3 regions of the Kribbella sp. NPDC006257 genome follow, and region 1 is predicted to be linked to each of the others. Evidence: riboswitches for the same ligand, from Rfam matches in the RefSeq annotation. Region 1 holds a riboswitch; each other region holds the start of a gene.
The links. A riboswitch is a leader RNA that binds a small molecule or an ion and turns the genes downstream of it on or off. The one in region 1 is predicted to bind ZMP and ZTP.
Positions count from the first base shown of each region.

Region 2: it holds a riboswitch for ZMP and ZTP, as region 1 does, so the genes downstream of both, ABZ004_RS05945 (glycine hydroxymethyltransferase) here and ABZ004_RS35700 (phosphoribosylaminoimidazolecarboxamide formyltransferase) in region 1, are expected to answer to the same signal.
Region 3: it holds a riboswitch for ZMP and ZTP, as region 1 does, so the genes downstream of both, ABZ004_RS11580 (bifunctional 5,10-methylenetetrahydrofolate dehydrogenase/5,10-methenyltetrahydrofolate cyclohydrolase) here and ABZ004_RS35700 (phosphoribosylaminoimidazolecarboxamide formyltransferase) in region 1, are expected to answer to the same signal.

Region 1 is NZ_JBEXSJ010000045.1:7,685-12,952, forward strand. It holds gene ABZ004_RS35690 (FAD-dependent oxidoreductase) at 1-1,116, opposite strand, end outside; gene ABZ004_RS35695 (AraC family transcriptional regulator) at 1,174-1,911, shown strand; ZMP/ZTP riboswitch at 1,922-2,004, shown strand; gene ABZ004_RS35700 (phosphoribosylaminoimidazolecarboxamide formyltransferase) at 2,032-3,150, shown strand; gene ABZ004_RS35705 (DUF2469 domain-containing protein) at 3,157-3,480, opposite strand; gene ABZ004_RS35710 (ribonuclease HII) at 3,557-4,255, opposite strand; gene lepB (signal peptidase I) at 4,352-5,119, opposite strand; gene lepB (signal peptidase I) at 5,116-5,268, opposite strand, start outside.
Region 2 is NZ_JBEXSJ010000003.1:336,314-341,581, reverse strand. It holds gene ABZ004_RS05950 (DHA2 family efflux MFS transporter permease subunit) at 1-1,271, shown strand, start outside; gene ABZ004_RS05945 (glycine hydroxymethyltransferase) at 1,322-2,812, opposite strand; ZMP/ZTP riboswitch at 2,800-2,882, opposite strand; gene ABZ004_RS05940 (acyl-CoA dehydrogenase family protein) at 2,966-4,579, opposite strand; gene ABZ004_RS05935 (YhjD/YihY/BrkB family envelope integrity protein) at 4,598-5,268, shown strand, end outside.
Region 3 is NZ_JBEXSJ010000007.1:230,469-235,736, reverse strand. It holds gene prcB (proteasome subunit beta) at 1-299, shown strand, start outside; gene prcA (proteasome subunit alpha) at 348-1,226, shown strand; gene ABZ004_RS11590 (NUDIX hydrolase) at 1,223-1,828, shown strand; gene ABZ004_RS11585 (class I SAM-dependent methyltransferase) at 2,148-2,888, shown strand; ZMP/ZTP riboswitch at 2,894-2,986, shown strand; gene ABZ004_RS11580 (bifunctional 5,10-methylenetetrahydrofolate dehydrogenase/5,10-methenyltetrahydrofolate cyclohydrolase) at 3,017-3,856, shown strand; gene aroH (chorismate mutase) at 3,946-4,314, shown strand; gene ABZ004_RS11570 (prephenate dehydrogenase) at 4,311-5,268, shown strand, end outside.

The sequences.
Region 1 (5,268 bases):
GGCGTGCGTCACGGTGTAGCTCCCCTCGAGCCGGCGGGTCACCCGCACATAGAGCTGCGGAGGCCACCCGTCGGTGTCGGGGAAGACACTCGCATCGAGACCGTAGGCGGCCGTCTCGGCGCGAAACTCCTCCGGTACAGCGGGATCAGTCGACAGGAAATGGTGCAGGCCGCGCAGGTAGTCGATATGCGCCCGCCAGATTCTCGAGCGATCGTCCCAGTTGCCGTCCTGGTATTCGCGGCTGACACCCAGCGGAGCGTTCGTGATCAGGGATGCGCGCTGGTAGTTGTATTCGCCGGAGTTGATCCAGCCGGGAAAAATGCCTCGGAGTGCTTCTAGGTCGTTCGAGAGGTGTGCGACGTACCGGCGTACCAGTTCGTACTGGTCGGGGGAATAGTCGCCGGGCGGGGTGAGCGGAGCGCGGCGGGCCGGGTCGGTGGTGACGTAGAAGCGGTAGTTGTAGGCCTGCGTGTAGCCGTCGGCGGCTCCGACCGGGAGGCCGTGATCGGGATCGAGCAGCGGGAGCAGACCACTGGTGCTGTCACCCGGTACGACGTACGGGTCGATCGGTGTCCAGTTGGTGACCGGCCGGACGCCGGCGAGCTCTTCACCGAAGGTCTCCTGCGACTCGCGCCCGATGCGATAGGGGACGTCGGCCCGTGCCATCAGATCGCCTTCGTACGACGCGTCGATGAAGACGGCTGCCCGGACCTCGCCGTCGGCGGCGGACTCCGAGGCGGGCAACGGCACGCCCCACCTGTCCGGCTGCGAGGTCTCCAGCTGGATCGACGCGATGCGGTTACCTTCCCGGGTGACCGAACGGACGCGGCGCTCGAAGATCACCTCGATGTCCGTACTCGCGATCCACCGGTGGAACGCCCGCATCACCTCGTGCGGCTGGTCGCCGAAGCCGAACACCGCGTCGCTGGTCAGCCCGCCCACCGCGGCCGGGATCGGGGCATCCTGGTGCGGTTTGATGCCCGCACCGAGCATGCCGCCGAGCCGGCTCCCGGGCTCGACGAGGACGACGGACGCGCCCTCCTGGTACGCCGTCATCGCGGCGACACACCCCGCGGCCGTACCTCCGTACACACAGACATCAGCCGTTGTCGTCATGCCATGTACTGTCCAGCTTCGCTGATCTTCCTGCCCATAGCGATACTGAGCATCGGCATGTACTTTCTTTCCATGCTGACGATGGGCGGCTACCTGCTGGCACGCCGGGCGCAGTTCAGCCTCGCGGTCGACAGCTACGACACCTGGTGTCTACTGCTGCCACGCACCGGAGCGTTCGCCTTCGAGGTGTCGGGCGGGAGTTCAGGAGTCGCGGGATTCGGCGACGTCGTCGTCTGTCCGCCGGGTGGAACGCTGCAGCGCCGGATGCTGAGGCCGATGTCGTTCTTCCACGCGCGGTTCAGCACCGAGCTCGAACCGCCGGCCGGCTGCACCCGGCTTCCTGACGTCGGTCGGCTCCGCGCCGACCTGGCGATGCTCGACTGTGCCGAGGGGCACGCCGACCTGGTGGCCGCACACGTCGTCACCGACCTCATCTTGATGATGCTGCGCGCCCACCGAGATGCTCCCGGCGACGAACTGGTCCGGCGCGCCACGGCATACCTGCTCGAACACTTCGCCTCGCCGGATCTCTCCCTCGCCGACCTGGCCGCGGGCCTCGGCATCAGCCCCGCGCAGCTCTCCCGACGCTTCAAGGCCGTCCAGGGCATCACCCCGGTCGCCTACCTGCGGAACCTCCGTCTCCAGAAGGCCCGCGAACTCCTGACCGAGACCGACGCCACCCTTCAGAGCATCGCCGAACGCTCCGGCTACCGAAGCGCCTTCTACCTCAGCCGCCTCTTCACCCACCACACCGGCTATCCCCCGTCCCACCACCGCAACACCAACCGTGTCTGAGATGGTGTAGCTGAGAGTCCGCGACTGGCGAGGGTGGAGAACCACCGGGGAGCGGCAAGTTGGGTGTGAGCGTCGACCGCCTGGGCGCTTTCTCAGGGAACGTGACTGAGGAGGCGTGTGGTGGAGCTGCGGTACGGGATCAATCCGGGGCAGGCGGCGACGGCTGAGCCAGTGGTGGCTGGTGATTGGCCGGTTCGGGTGGTCAATGGGGAGCCGTCGTACATCAACGTGCTGGATGCGTTGAACGGATGGCAGTTGGTGCGGGAGGCGAGCCTCGGTCTGGGGAGGGTGGCGGCCGCGTCGTTCAACCATGTGTCGCCTGCTGGGGCTGCGGTCGCGGGGGACCTTGATGAGGTCGCGGCTGGGCTGTACGGGGTGCGGGGCGGTGGGGTTGGTGAGCTGACGAGTGCGTATCTGCGGGCGAGGGATGCGGATCCGAAGTCGTCGTACGGGGACTTTGTGGCTGTGTCGCGGCCGGTCGATCTGGAGCTGGCTGAGGTGCTGGGCGGGTTGGTGAGTGACGGGATCGTCGCACCGGGGTTCGAGGCGGGGACGGTTGAGCGGCTCAGTCGGAAGAAGAACGGGCGGTTCCTGGTGATGGAGGCTGATCAGGATTTCGTGCCGCCGCGGGAAGAGATGCGGGAGGTGTACGGCGTACGCCTGACCCAGGAGAGGCCCGAGGAGGCAGTCGGGCCGGCGGTGGCTGGGGAGGACTTGCGGTTGGGGATGGTGGTGGCTCGGTATACGCAGTCCAACTCGGTTTGCTATGTGCGCGACGGGATGACGATCGGAATCGGGGCGGGGCAGCAATCGCGGGTTGATTGCACACGGCTGGCAGGGGCGAAGGCTGATATCTGGTGGCTCAGGCGTCATCCGAAGGTCAGCGGTCTGACGTTCCGGGACGAGGTCAGGCGTCAGGAGCGGATCAACTGGCAGGTGCGGTGGTGCGAGGGCGACCTGACGGCGTACGAGCGGGAGCGGTTCGATCAGGCGCTAGCTGAGCCGGCGCAGGAGTTGACGAGTGCGGAGCGCGCGGAGTGGATCGTGAGGCTCGATGGGGTGGCGTTCGTGTCCGACGGGGCGTTGCCCTTCCGGGACAACGTGGATCACGCGCAGCGGCACGGCGTACGGTCCATCGCTGAGCCGGGTGGGTCGATCAGGTCGGACGAGGTGGCGAAGGCCTGTTCCGAGTACGGGATCACGCTCACCCGCACCGGCGTCAGGTTGTTCCACCACTGAGAAAGGTCAGCGGCCGAAGTCGGAGTCTTTGGGGACTTCCAGGTCGGACTTGGCGAGTTCCTCGATGTTGACGTCGCGGAAGGTGACGACCTTCGCGTTCTTGACGAAGCGGGCCGAGCGGTAGACGTCCCAGACCCAGGCGTCGGCCATGGTCACCTCGAAGTACACGTCACCGCCTTCGGTGCGGACCTTCAGGTCCACCGCGTTGCACAGATAGAAGCGCCGCTCGGTCTCCACGACGTACTTGAAGATCCCGACGACGTCCTTGTACTCCCGATAGAGCTGAAGCTCCATATCGGTTTCGTACTTCTCAAGATCATCGGCACTCATACCTGCGCCTCGCTAACGCTCGGCCCAGGCATGAGTGCATTGGCAGCTCTGTTGTCTGTTCGCTCGCTGCGCTCGCTCATCGGCTCTCCACTCCGGTGGGACTGGTCACATTCTGTCCCATATCGGGCCGCAGACTGCGGCGGACATTCTCGAACCGCCGTCGATGTTGTGGACACGGGCCGTATTCGTCCAGTGCCGCCTGGTGTTCGGGGGTGCAATAGCCCTTGTGTACCGCGAAGTCGTACTGCGGATACACCTCGTGCCAGTGCTGCATGATCCGGTCGCGGGTCACCTTGGCGATCACCGAGGCGGCCGCGATGCACGCCGCCACCCGATCGCCCTTCCAGATCGCCAGTCCCGGGACGCCGAGACCGTCGACGCCGAAGCCGTCGGTCAGCACGTACGACGGGCGCTCGTCGAGCCGGAAGAGGGCGCGGCGCAGCGCCTCCACGTTCGCGACGTGCATGCCCAGCCGGTCGCATTCGGCCGCCTCGATCGAAACCACCGACCAGGCCAGCGCGCGCTCGCGGATCTGCTCGTAGCAGCGGTCGCGGGCCTTCGCGGTGAGCAGCTTGGAGTCGGCCAGTTCGGGGATCTGGCCTCGTTTGCCGTCCGGCAGGATCACCGCGGCGGCGACCAGCGGGCCCGCGCACGGTCCGCGGCCCGCCTCGTCGACGCCGGCGATCGGGTCGAGCCCGACCCGGCGCAGGGCACGCTCGTACCCGTACAGCCCGGCGTCCCGCCGAATCGTGCTCCCCCGCGGCAAAGCGCTCATCCGCGCCCCCTCGGACTCTGCTGGGCCAGAAGATCGCAGTACAAGGTGGGGGTGGTCACGGGACCCAGCGGGTTCGGCTCGGTCACGGGGGCTCCGTTACTTGGGCGGTGGGGTGAGGGAGATCGAGGGCTTGTCCGGCGGCGGGGCGGCCGCGGCCGGGATGTCCTTGAAGGTGTCCGGGATCCCGAGTTTGGCGAATCTGTTGGCCGGCCACACCACCAGGATCGCCCGTCCGGTGACCTTGTCCAGCGGGACGAAGGCGGCGTCGCCCGGGGAGCCACCGTCGGGGCCGGTGTCGCTCAGGTGCACCCGGGAGTCGCCGGACTCGGACCGGTGGTCGCCCATCACGAAGACGCGGCCGGCCGGCACGGTGACCTGGAACTCCATCGCCGAGGGCGCGTCACCGGGGTACAGGTAGCTGGTCTCGTCCAGCGGCTTGCCGTTCACCAGCAGCCGGCCCTTGGAGTCGCAGCAGGCGACCTTGTCGCCCGGCATCCCGATCAGGCGCTTGATCAGGTGTCCGTGACTGGAGTCCGGTAGCAGGCCGACGACCTCGAAGAACCGCCCGATCGAGCCGCGCTTCTGGCCGCTCTCCTCCTGGCCCAGCCAGCCGCCCGGATCCTCGAACACGACCACGTCGCCGCGCTGGACGTCGGTCAGCTTCTCGACCACCACCCGGTCGCCGACCAGCAGGGTGTTCTGCATCGACTCGCTCGGAATGATGAACATCTGGCCGACGAAGGCCCGCAGGATCGACGAGACGATGAGAGCACCGACCACGATCAGCACGAACTCGCGGGCAGCTGCCGCGAGCCCGGAGCGGTGGGGTGATTTCTCTTTCGTCGCAGTCGGTGTCTCAGTCACTTCTTCAGCCCCGGCTTCTTGAAGGTTTCCGGAGGACGCAGCATCGTCATCCGGTCAGACGGCCAGATTACGCAACAGGCCCGGCCAACCACGTTTTCGACCGGAACGAATCCTCCACCGGGGCCACCCATATGGGCGCGGGAGTCGGC
Region 2 (5,268 bases), on a different contig from region 1:
TGTTCGGCGCGGCGTCGCTGGCCTGCGGGCTGGCGGACTCCGCGACCGCACTCATCGCCTCCCGGGCGGCGCTCGGGATCGGGGCGGCGATGATCGTCCCGGTCGCGCTCTCGCTGATCACGGTGCTGTTCCGGACCAAAGAGGAGCGGAAGAAGGCGCTCGGCTTCTTCGTCGTTGCCAACAGCATCGGAATGCCGCTCGGTCCCATCGTCGGCGGGCTGCTGCTCGACCACGCCGGCTGGCACTGGATCTTCCTGATGAACGTCCCGATCGCGGTGATCGCGGCACTCGCGGTTCGGCTGCTGATTCCTGAGTCTCGCAGCGCCGATCGGCCGGGCATCGACTGGCTCGGGATCGCGCTCTCCAGTGCCGGTCTGGCGGCTCTCGTGTACGGCGTGACGAAGGCCGGCGAGAAGTCCTGGACGGACAGCACCACGTTGATCTTCCTGGCCATCGCGGTCGTGCTCCTCGGCACGTTCGTCGCGTGGCAACGGCGTCCTTCCGGGACGCTGATCGAGCTCGGGCTGTTCCGGGAGAAGGTGTTCACCGGGAGCGCGGTGCTGATGACGGTGTCGGTGTTCGCGATCTTCGGCCTGCTGTTCACGATTCCGCAGTACTTCCAGGGCATCAATGGGTCTGACGCTCTGCACACCGGACTGAAGCTGCTTCCCTTCATCGGCGGTATGGCGGTCGGCGCGAAGCTGGCCCAACCGGTCGAGACGAAGGCCGGCACGCGAGCGCTGGTGATGATCGGGTTCCTGGTGATGGCGATCGGGTTCGCGCTGGGTGCCTTCACCGCGCTCGACACGGGCTACGGGTACACGACGGTCTGGCTCGTGGTGGTCGGGCTCGGCCTCGGCTGCTCGATGCCGCAGGCAATGAACGCGGGCCTCGGCGTCCTCGACCCCGATCGGGCCGGTACCGGATCGGCCATGCTGCAAGCGTTTCGGCAGATCGGCGGCACCGTCGGAGTCGCCGTCCTCGGCACCGTGCTGAACTCCGTCTATCGGTCCGGCGTCGACACGGACGGGTTGCCGGCGCAGGCCGCGGAGGCGGTCGAGAAGGGCGTCGGTCCGGGTCTCGCGGTCGCAGCCAAGACAGGTTCTGCGGAGTTGCTAGCGTCCGTGCGCGATGCGTTCATGACCAGCTTTAACGCGACCATGTGGGTATCGGCCGGCATCGGCATCGCCGGCGCAGTACTGGCCGCCCTGCTGATGCCGAAGCGGGCGGCGAAGGCGTCCGACGATGCGCTGATGGGCATCTCGGAGTGAGAAACAGCAGCGCCCGCACTTTCGGCGTACGGGCGCTGCTGTCGTGTGGATCAGTTGAGGTCGAGGCCTGGGTAGAGGGGGTGCTTGTCGAGCAGTTCGGCTGAGGCGGCGCGGACCTTGTCGGCTACGCCGTCGGCGAGGATGTACTTCGCCTTCGACGGGGCGCCGGCCGATGTGGTGGTCGGGGTGACGCTGGAGAGCACGTCGACCATCAGTTCGGCGACCTTGTCGAACTCGTCGAGACCGAAGCCGCGGGTGGTGAGCGCCGGCGTACCGATCCGGACGCCGGAGGTGTACCAGGCGCCGTTCGGGTCGCGGGGGACCGCGTTGCGGTTGGTCACGATGCCGGCGTCGAGCAGCGCCGACTCGGCCTGCCGGCCGGTGATCCCGTACGACGAGACGTCGAGCAGCACCAGGTGGTTCTCGGTGCCGTCCGTGACGAGCTTGACGCCCCGCTTCATCAGGCCCTCGGCCAGACCGACCGCGTTGTCCGCGACGTTCTGCGCGTAGGTCTTGAACTCCGGCTGGCGGGCCTCGGCGAGAGCGACCGCCTTCGCGGCCATCGTCTGGCTGAGCGGGCCGCCGAGCACCATCGGGCAACCGCGGTCGACCGCGTCGGCGTACTCCGGCTGGCAGAGCACCATGCCGCCGCGCGGGCCGCGGAGCGACTTGTGCGTGGTGGTCGTGGTGACGTGCGCGTGCGGGACCGGGTCGAAGTCGCCGGTGAAGACCTTGCCCGCGACCAGCCCGGCGAAGTGCGCCATGTCGACCATCAGGGTCGCGCCGACCTCGTCGGCGATCTCGCGCATCTTGGCGAAGTCGACCTTGCGCGGGTACGCCGAGTAGCCGGCGATCAGGATCAGCGGCTTGAACTCCCGGGCGGTCGCGGCGACCTTGTCGTAGTCGAGCAGCCCGGTCTCCGGGTCGGTGCCGTACGAGCTCTGGTGGAACATCTTGCCGGAGATGTTCGGCCGGAAGCCGTGCGTCAGGTGACCGCCGGCGTCCAGCGACATGCCGAGCATCTTCTGGTCGCCGAGCGCCTTGCGGAGCTTGGTCCAGTCCTCGTCGGACAGGTCGTTGACGTGCTTGGCGCTCGCCTCCGCCAGTGCCGGTGACTCGATCCGCTGGGCCAGGATCGCCCAGAAGGCGACCAGGTTCGCGTCGATGCCGGAGTGCGGCTGGACATAGGCGTGCGGCGCGTCGAAGAGTGCCTTCGCGTGGTCCGCGGCGGCCTGCTCGACGGTGTCGACGTTCTGGCAGCCGGCGTAGAAGCGGTGCCCGATGGTGCCCTCGGCGTACTTGTCGGACAGCCAGTTGCCCATCGTCAGCAGCGTCGCCGGGGAGGCGTAGTTCTCGCTCGCGATCAGCTTCAGCGAGGACCGCTGGTCGGCCAGCTCGGCCTTGATCGCACCGGCGATGGTGGGTTCCACCGCGCCGATCACCGCAAGTGCGTTGTTGTACGCGGCCGACGCGGCAGCGGCGTCGAAGGGTTGAGTCATCTTCGTCTCTCTCCTGAGGTTGCACTCGGTCGCGGCACCCAGGCGCACGGTGCCGGCGTCTTTTCGCTCCCCGGTGGTCGATCCCACCTCAGCGCCAGTCGCGACGCGGTAACCCTAGCGTGTGTGCGGGCTGAGGTCTTCGCTTGCGTCCGAACGGTCGTGGGTCAGGACCCTCACTTCTTCGGACGCAAGGGATCAGAGGATGCGGTCGAGGATGGGGGTGAAGGGGGTGGTGCGGGGGAGGGTGCCGAAGACGCCGCCCCAGTCGCCGGCGAGGCGGGACGCTACGAAGGCGTCTGCCACCTCGGGCGTGGAGTGACGGACCAGGAGGGATGCCTGGAGGCAGACGGCCATGCGGGCGGCCAGACGACGTGCGCCGGCTTCGGCGTTCTCCAGGTCGGAGAGCTCTTCCAGCACATCGGTTACCGCGCTGTCCAGGCGATGGTCGGCGCCCCGAGCAGCGCCGACTTCGGTGAGCCAGGCCTCGAGGGATTCGGGGCGGCGGAGCGCCCGTAGTACGTCCAAGGCGTTAACTGTGCCGGAGCCTTCCCAGATCGAGTTCAGGGGCGACTCGCGGAACAGCAGCGGCAGCCCGGACTCCTCGACATAGCCATTACCGCCCAGGCACTCGAGCGCTTCCGCGACCGTGAACGACGTGCGCTTGCAGACCCAGAACTTCGCCAGCGGCAGCGCGATCCGCCGGAACGCCTTGGCCTGCTCGTCATCCGCATCGACAGCGGCGGCGAGCCGCATCGAGAGAGCGGTTGCTGCCTCGCTCTCGAGCGCGAGATCGGCGAGCACGTTCTGCATCGCGGGTTTGTCCCGCAGCAGCCCACCAAAGGCACTCCGGTACGACGTATGCCAGGTCGCCTCCACGAGCGCCCGCCGCATCAGCGCCGCCGATCCGACCACGCAGTCGAGCCGGGTCGCCGCGACCATCTCGATGATCGTCCGGACCCCGGCCCCCCCGTCGCCGAGCAGGTAGCCGATCGTGTTGTGGAACTCGACTTCGCTCGACGCGTTCGACCGGTTGCCGAGCTTGTCCTTGAGCCGCTGCAGGGCAAACGTGTTCCGGTTGCCATCGGCAAGCACGCGCGGTACGACGAAACAGCTCAAGCCCTCCGGCGCCTGCGCGAGCACGAGGAACACGTCGACCTGCGGCGCGGAACAGAACCACTTGTGCCCGTTGAGCAGATACTCGCCGGTCCCCGAAGACGTAGCCGTGGTCAGATTCGCCCGGACGTCCGAGCCGCCCTGCTTCTCGGTCATCCCCATCCCGGCCAGCACACCCGCCTTCTCGGCGGACCTCAGCCGGCGCGGGTCGTACGTCGTACTGGCAAGTCCCGGGACCCATTCGGCAGCAAGAGCAGGATCGGCTTTGAGAGCCGGTACTGCGGCGTAGGTCATCGAGATCGGGCAGCCGTGGCCGGGTTCGACCTGGGACCACACGTAGAAGCCGGCCGCTCTCGTCAGGTGCGGTGCGGGCTTATCGCTGGTCCACGGCGCCGCTTGAAGACCGAAGCCGACGGCCTTCTCCATTAGCCAGTGCCACGACGGGTGGAACTCGACCTCGTCGATGCGGTTCCCGTAGCGGTCGTGCGTACGCAGTACGGGGGAGTTCTGGTTCGCCGGGAGAGCGTGGGAGAGCGCTTCCTGGGTGCCCGCGAGTTCGCCGATCGCGGTCAGCCCGGGATCGTCCGCGAGGTCGGCGTACGGACGCAGAGCGTCACCGAGACCGGTGTCGGCCGTGAAGAAGTTCACCCCGTGCATTGGGGGAGCCTGATTCGTTACAGCGTTTGGGTCCGCCATGTCAGTACGGTAAGCGGTATGGCACGCTCTGGGTCCGAGACCTCCGTCTCATTCGCATGGGCCCGACGAATTCCCTCGACGGTCTGGAAGCTGATCACCCAGACCGTCGGCGTCTGCATGCGCTACCGCGTCACCGGACTCGCGGCGGAGGCCGCCTTCTTCGCCATCCTCTCGCTGCCGCCGCTGATCTTCGGGCTGGCCGGCAGTATCGGCTTCGTGGCCAGCAAGTACTTCGAGGTCGAGACGATCGACAACATCAAGTTGCAGATCGCCGACCTGGCCAGCCGGGCACTGACCGACGAGTCGGTCAAGACGGTCATCGTGCCGACCATCAACCAGGTGCTCGGCGGCGGCCGGCCGGACGTGATCTCGATCGGGTTCGTGCTGTCGCTGTGGTCCGGCAGCCGGGCACTGAACGTGTTCGTGGACACCATCACGATCATGTACGGGATGGGCGGCAAACGCGGCATCGTCCGCACCCGCGTCCTGTCGTTCAGTCTGTACTGCGGGGCGCTGGTGATCGGCGTGATCGTGCTTCCGCTGGTGCTGGCGGGCCCGGACGCGGTGGACGCGCTGCTGCCGCAGAAGGTCGACTTCCTGAACCAGCTGTACTGGCCGGTCGTGACGATCCTGTCGGCGGGCTTCCTGAATACGCTGTTCCATCTGTCGGTGCCGGTGCGGACGCCGTG
Region 3 (5,268 bases), on a different contig from region 1:
CGTTCCACAGCGTCGGCTCGGGCTCGCTGTTCGCCCGGGGCGCGCTGAAGAAGCTCTACCGGCCGGACCTGTCCGAGTCGGAGTGCGCGACGGTCGCGGTCCAGTCCCTGATCGACGCGGCGGACGACGACTCGGCGACCGGCGGGCCGGACATGCTGCGCCGGATCTTCCCGGTGATCGGCGTGGTCACGGCCGACGGCTACCGGCGCCTGCCGGAGGACGAGGTGGCGTCGATCGTCGACGCCGTCTGGGCCGCCCGGCACGAGCGGCCCGACGGCCCGGCCTCCTCGCTGACCTGATGGTCTCGCTGACCTGAGCCCGCCCGCGCTTCGACGACAAGGACTTTCATGAGCGTTCCCTTTTACGTCTCTCCCGAACAGCTGATGCGGGACCGGGCGGACTTCGCCCGGAAGGGCATCGCCAAGGGCCGCAGCGCGATCGCACTGCAGTACGCCGACGGCATCCTGTTCGTGGCGGAGAACCGGTCACCCGCCCTGCACAAGGTGGCCGAGATCTACGACCGGATGGCGTTCGCCGCGGTCGGGCGGTACAACGAGTTCGAGAACCTGCGGATCGCCGGCGTCCGGCTGGCCGACATGCGCGGGTACTCCTACGACCGGCGGGACGTGACCGGCCGGGCACTGGCGAACGCGTACGCGCAGACGCTCGGTGCGATCTTCTCCTCCGGTGGCGAGAAGCCGCTCGAGGTGGAGATCCTGGTCGCGGAGATCGGCAACACGCCCGCCGCGGACCAGATCTACCGGCTCACCTACGACGGCTCGATCGCGGACGTCCGCGGGTACGCCGTGATGGGTGGACCGGCCGAGCAGGTCGCGGACTACATCGGTGAGCACTACGCCGAGGGGATCTCGCTCGCGGGCGCGCTCCGGCTCGCGGTCGATGCCCTCGGCCACGACGGCACCGAGACCCGGCAGCTCGAGCCGGACCAGCTCGAGGTCGCCGTGCTGGACCGGACCCGCTCGCAGGTGCGCAAGTTCAAGCGGATCTCCGAGGAGACGCTGGCCCGGATCCTGTCCGAGTCCAGGCCGGACACCTCGCCGACCACCGAACCGGGCGCGCACACCGAGACGCCGGAGTCGGTCAACGGCGGCAACTACGAAAGCGCCACCACGGACGGAGCCGACGACGCCCCGGTAGCACCGCCCGTCGAGGACGACACCCCGATCGCACCACCAGAAGACCCGGACACCAGCAACCCGCTATGACGGCTGAATCTGCGGCTGCCGGGGAATCATCTTCCCCGGCAGCTCGGCCTGCTGATCCGTTGCCGTGGGAGCTGATCGGCGAGAAACCGGCGTACGACGGATTTCTGACCGTCAAACGCAGGCGCTATCGGTTGCCGGACGGGCGTGAGGTCGACTGGGATGTTTTCGGGCCGGAGCTGAACTCCGGCTTCGCATCCGGGGTGACCGTACTGCCGTTGACTCCGGAGGGCCGGATCGTCACCGTCCGGATGTTCCGTGCCGGCCCGGATCAGGTGGTGACGAACCTGCCGGGCGGGCTGGTGGATCCGGGGGAGGAGCCGGCCGACGGCGGCCGCCGGGAGCTGGAGGAAGAGACCGGCTACACCTGCGAATCCATCGAGATCGTCAGCTGGTTGTGGGCCAGCTCGTCATCGGTCTTCCGCAAATACGTCGCGATCGCCCGCGGCTGCCGACCCGACGGCAAGCAAAACCTCGACGAGACCGAAGACTGCGTCCCGGTAGAACTCACCGTCGACGAGCTCCGCGCAGAACTCCGCAAACCAGGAGCCATGACCGGCACCGACGCGGCGTACGTGGCAATGGACCACGCCGGCCTCCTCTAATCCGCAACCTCGAACACCCACCCACCCGGCCGTCCGGTCACCAAATACCCCTCTCCAACCCCCGACAGCATGTCCGAACCTCCCGAACATTGCCCCGACCCCCGACGTCCTGGTGTGGAGGGTCTGACACCCGGGTCGGGGGTCCGGTCAGGAAATTCCCCTCCCGAACACCTGGTCGGGGGTCCGGTCAGGAAATAACCCCTCCTGAACCTCCGGGTGCCTGTCCGGGCGGCCGGGTTGTTGACCGGATCTCTGGGTTGGTGTCCGGGCTGGCGAAAATTTGTCGCGGCGGACGTGGGCCGGCGCTAGCGTTCAGCAAATGACTGATGACCCGTACGGCGATGAGCGGTTGGTCGGCCTCTACGACCTCGACAACCCGGATGGCATCGATCACGCGTACTTCCGCGCGCTGGCCGACGAACTCAAGGCGACCAAGATCGTGGACCTTGGCTGCGGCACCGGGCTGCTGACCAGAAGCTTCGCAAAAGAAGGTCGTGAGGTGATCGGGGTCGACCCGAGCAAGACGATGCTGGACTACGCGCGGAAGCAGCCGGGCGCGGAGGCCGTCACCTGGATCGACGGCGACGCGAGTGCGATCGAGCAGAGCGGCGACGCCGGGCTCGTCATCAGTTCCGGCAACACGATGATGCACATCAGCAACGACGACCTGCCAGGGGTGCTCACCTCGGTCGCCGGAGCCCTCAAGCCAGGCGGCGTCTTCAGCTTCGAGAGCCGCAACCCGGCCGCGCGCGCCTGGGAACAGTGGGGCCGCGACGCGACGTACGGCGAGCGCGACACTCCCGTCGGCCGCCTGATCGAGTGGATGGACGTCCTCGAGGTCGATGAAGGCAGGGTCGTCTTCGAAGCACACAACGTCTTCGAGGACGGCAGCGATGCGGTTTCCATCACCACCCTGTACTTCCGTACTGCGGAACGCCTCACCACCGCTCTGGAAAAGGCCGGCCTCACCGACATCACCATCCACGCCGGTTGGCAAACCGAGCCGTTGACCGACACCTCCCGGCTGTTCGTTTTCCGGGCCACGAAGCCGGTCGACTAAAGTAGGCGGCGGATCGCGACTGGCGTTCGGGTGGATCACCACCGGGGAGCGGTCCGCCGGAGGACCTCCGGCCGAAGCCGCGCGCCTGGGTGACCGACCTGTTCGTCGACGCCCGAAGGAGCGCGTGTATGACTGCCCAGCTGATGATCGGTACCGACCTCGCCGCCGAGATGGTGGCCAGAGCGGCCGAGCGAGCCAAGAAGCTGCAGGACGAGACCGGCGTCCAGCCCTGCCTGGCGACCGTCCTGGTCGGCGACGACCCGGCCTCGGCGACGTACGTCCGGATGAAGCAGAACCGGAGCAAGAAGGCCGGCATCGGCTCGCGCAGCGTCGTACTGCCCGCGGAGACCACCACCGAGGAGCTCGTCGCCGAGCTGACCAAGCTCTCCGAGGACCCGTCCGTGCACGGGATCCTGCTGCAGCACCCGGTGCCGGCCCAGATCGACGAGCGCGCCGCGTTCGAGGCGATCAACCCCGAGAAGGACGTCGACGGCGTCACCATGCATGCGTTCGCCGCGATGGCGTTCGGCGAACCGGGCTTCCGGTCCTGTACGCCGGGCGGCATCCTCCGGCTGCTCGAGGCGTACGACGTCCCGCTGGAAGGCGCCCACGCCGTCGTCATCGGACGCAGCCCGATCCTCGGCAAGCCGGTCGGAATGTTGCTGCTGGCATCGAACGCGACCGTCACCTACACGCACTCGAAGACCCGCGGCCTGGCCGACATCGTGCGGACCGCCGACATCGTGGTCGCCGCCGTCGGCAAGGCGAACTTCGTCCGGGGCGACTGGCTCAAGCCCGGTGCAGTGGTGATCGATGCCGGATACAACGAAGGCAACGTCGGGGACGTGCACTTCGAGGAGGCCGCCGAGGTGGCGAGCCTGATCACCCCGGTGCCCGGCGGGGTCGGCCCGATGACCATCTCGCTGCTGCTGGAGCAGACCGTCGACGCTGCGGAACGGCAGTCGTAGGGGCAGAATGCGAGACAGCTGGGCGCCGCTACGGCGAAATGGTTAGGGTTGACGTGAGCAAGTAAGTGGCGAACTAGGAGGCAGGCACTGTGGCGGTACGGGCGATCCGGGGAGCCACCCAGCTCGAGAAGGACGAGCGCGAGCACCTGCTCGAGCGGTCCGCCGAGCTGGTCCGGGCGGTGCTGCAGGCCAACGACCTGGAGTCCGCGGACCTGATCAGCATCCTGTTCACGGTCACCCCGGATCTGCGGTCGGAGTTTCCCGCGGTGGCCGGCCGGCAGATCGGGCTCACCGACGTACCGCTGATGTGCATGCAGGAGATCGACGTACCGCACGCGCTGCCGCGGGTGGTCCGGATGATGGTGCACGCGGAGTCGCCGCGTTCGCGGGAGAAGATCCAGCATGTCTACCTGCACGGCGCCGTCAAGCTTCGCCCCGACCTGACGGGTGCTCAGTGACCGAGCTGCGCGGACCGGTCCGGATCGTCGGCACCGGACTGATCGGTACGTCGATCGGCCTGGCGCTCGGGCGGCTCGGCGTCGTCGTGGAGCTGGTCGACGCCGATCCCGACAACGCCCTGATGGCGGAGCGGATCGGGGCCGGCTCGCGGCTGGTCCAGATCGAGCCGCAGCTCGTCGTCGTCGCCGTACCGCCGGATCACGTCGGCGCGGTGGTGGCCGAGCAGCTGAAGCAGAGCGACGCGATCGTCACCGACGCGGCCAGCGTGAAGTCGAAGCCGCTCACCGAGGCCCGGGCGCTCAGTTCGGCCGAGGACCTCACCCGGTACGTCGGCAGCCACCCGATGGCCGGATCGGAACGCAATGGCCCGCTCGCAGGCAGGGCGGACCTGTTCGACGGCGCAACCTGGGCCGTCACTCCGCACGAGACCAGCTCGACCGAAGCCGTCGAGCTCGTACGCCGGCTCGCCGAGGCAGCCGGTGCGCGCACGGTCGAGCTGTCCGTCGAGGACCACGACCTGGCCGTCGCCCGCGTCTCGCACCTGCCGCAGCTGATGTCGTCGCTCGCGGCCGGCACGCTGGTCGACGCGCCGGCCGCCCACCTGGAGCTGTCCGGCCAGGGCGTTCGCGACGTCACCCGGATCGCGGCCAGCGATCCCGGCCTGTGGACCCAGATCGTCTCGGCCAACTCACCGGCCCTGAGCGGCCTGCTGGAAGGGATCCGGGACGAACTCGACCGGCTACTCATTGCCCTGGGCAAGGAAGAGGCGGCCGACGAGGTGACCGCGGTGCTGAACCGCGGCGTCTCCGGCGCGGTCCGGGTGCCCGGCAAGCACGGCGCCCCGCACATCGAGCTGGTGCCGGTGCTCGTCACGATCCCCGACCGGCCCGGCCAGCTGGCCCGGCTGTTCAACGACGCGGCCGCCTCGGGCGCGAACGTCGAGGACCTGCGGA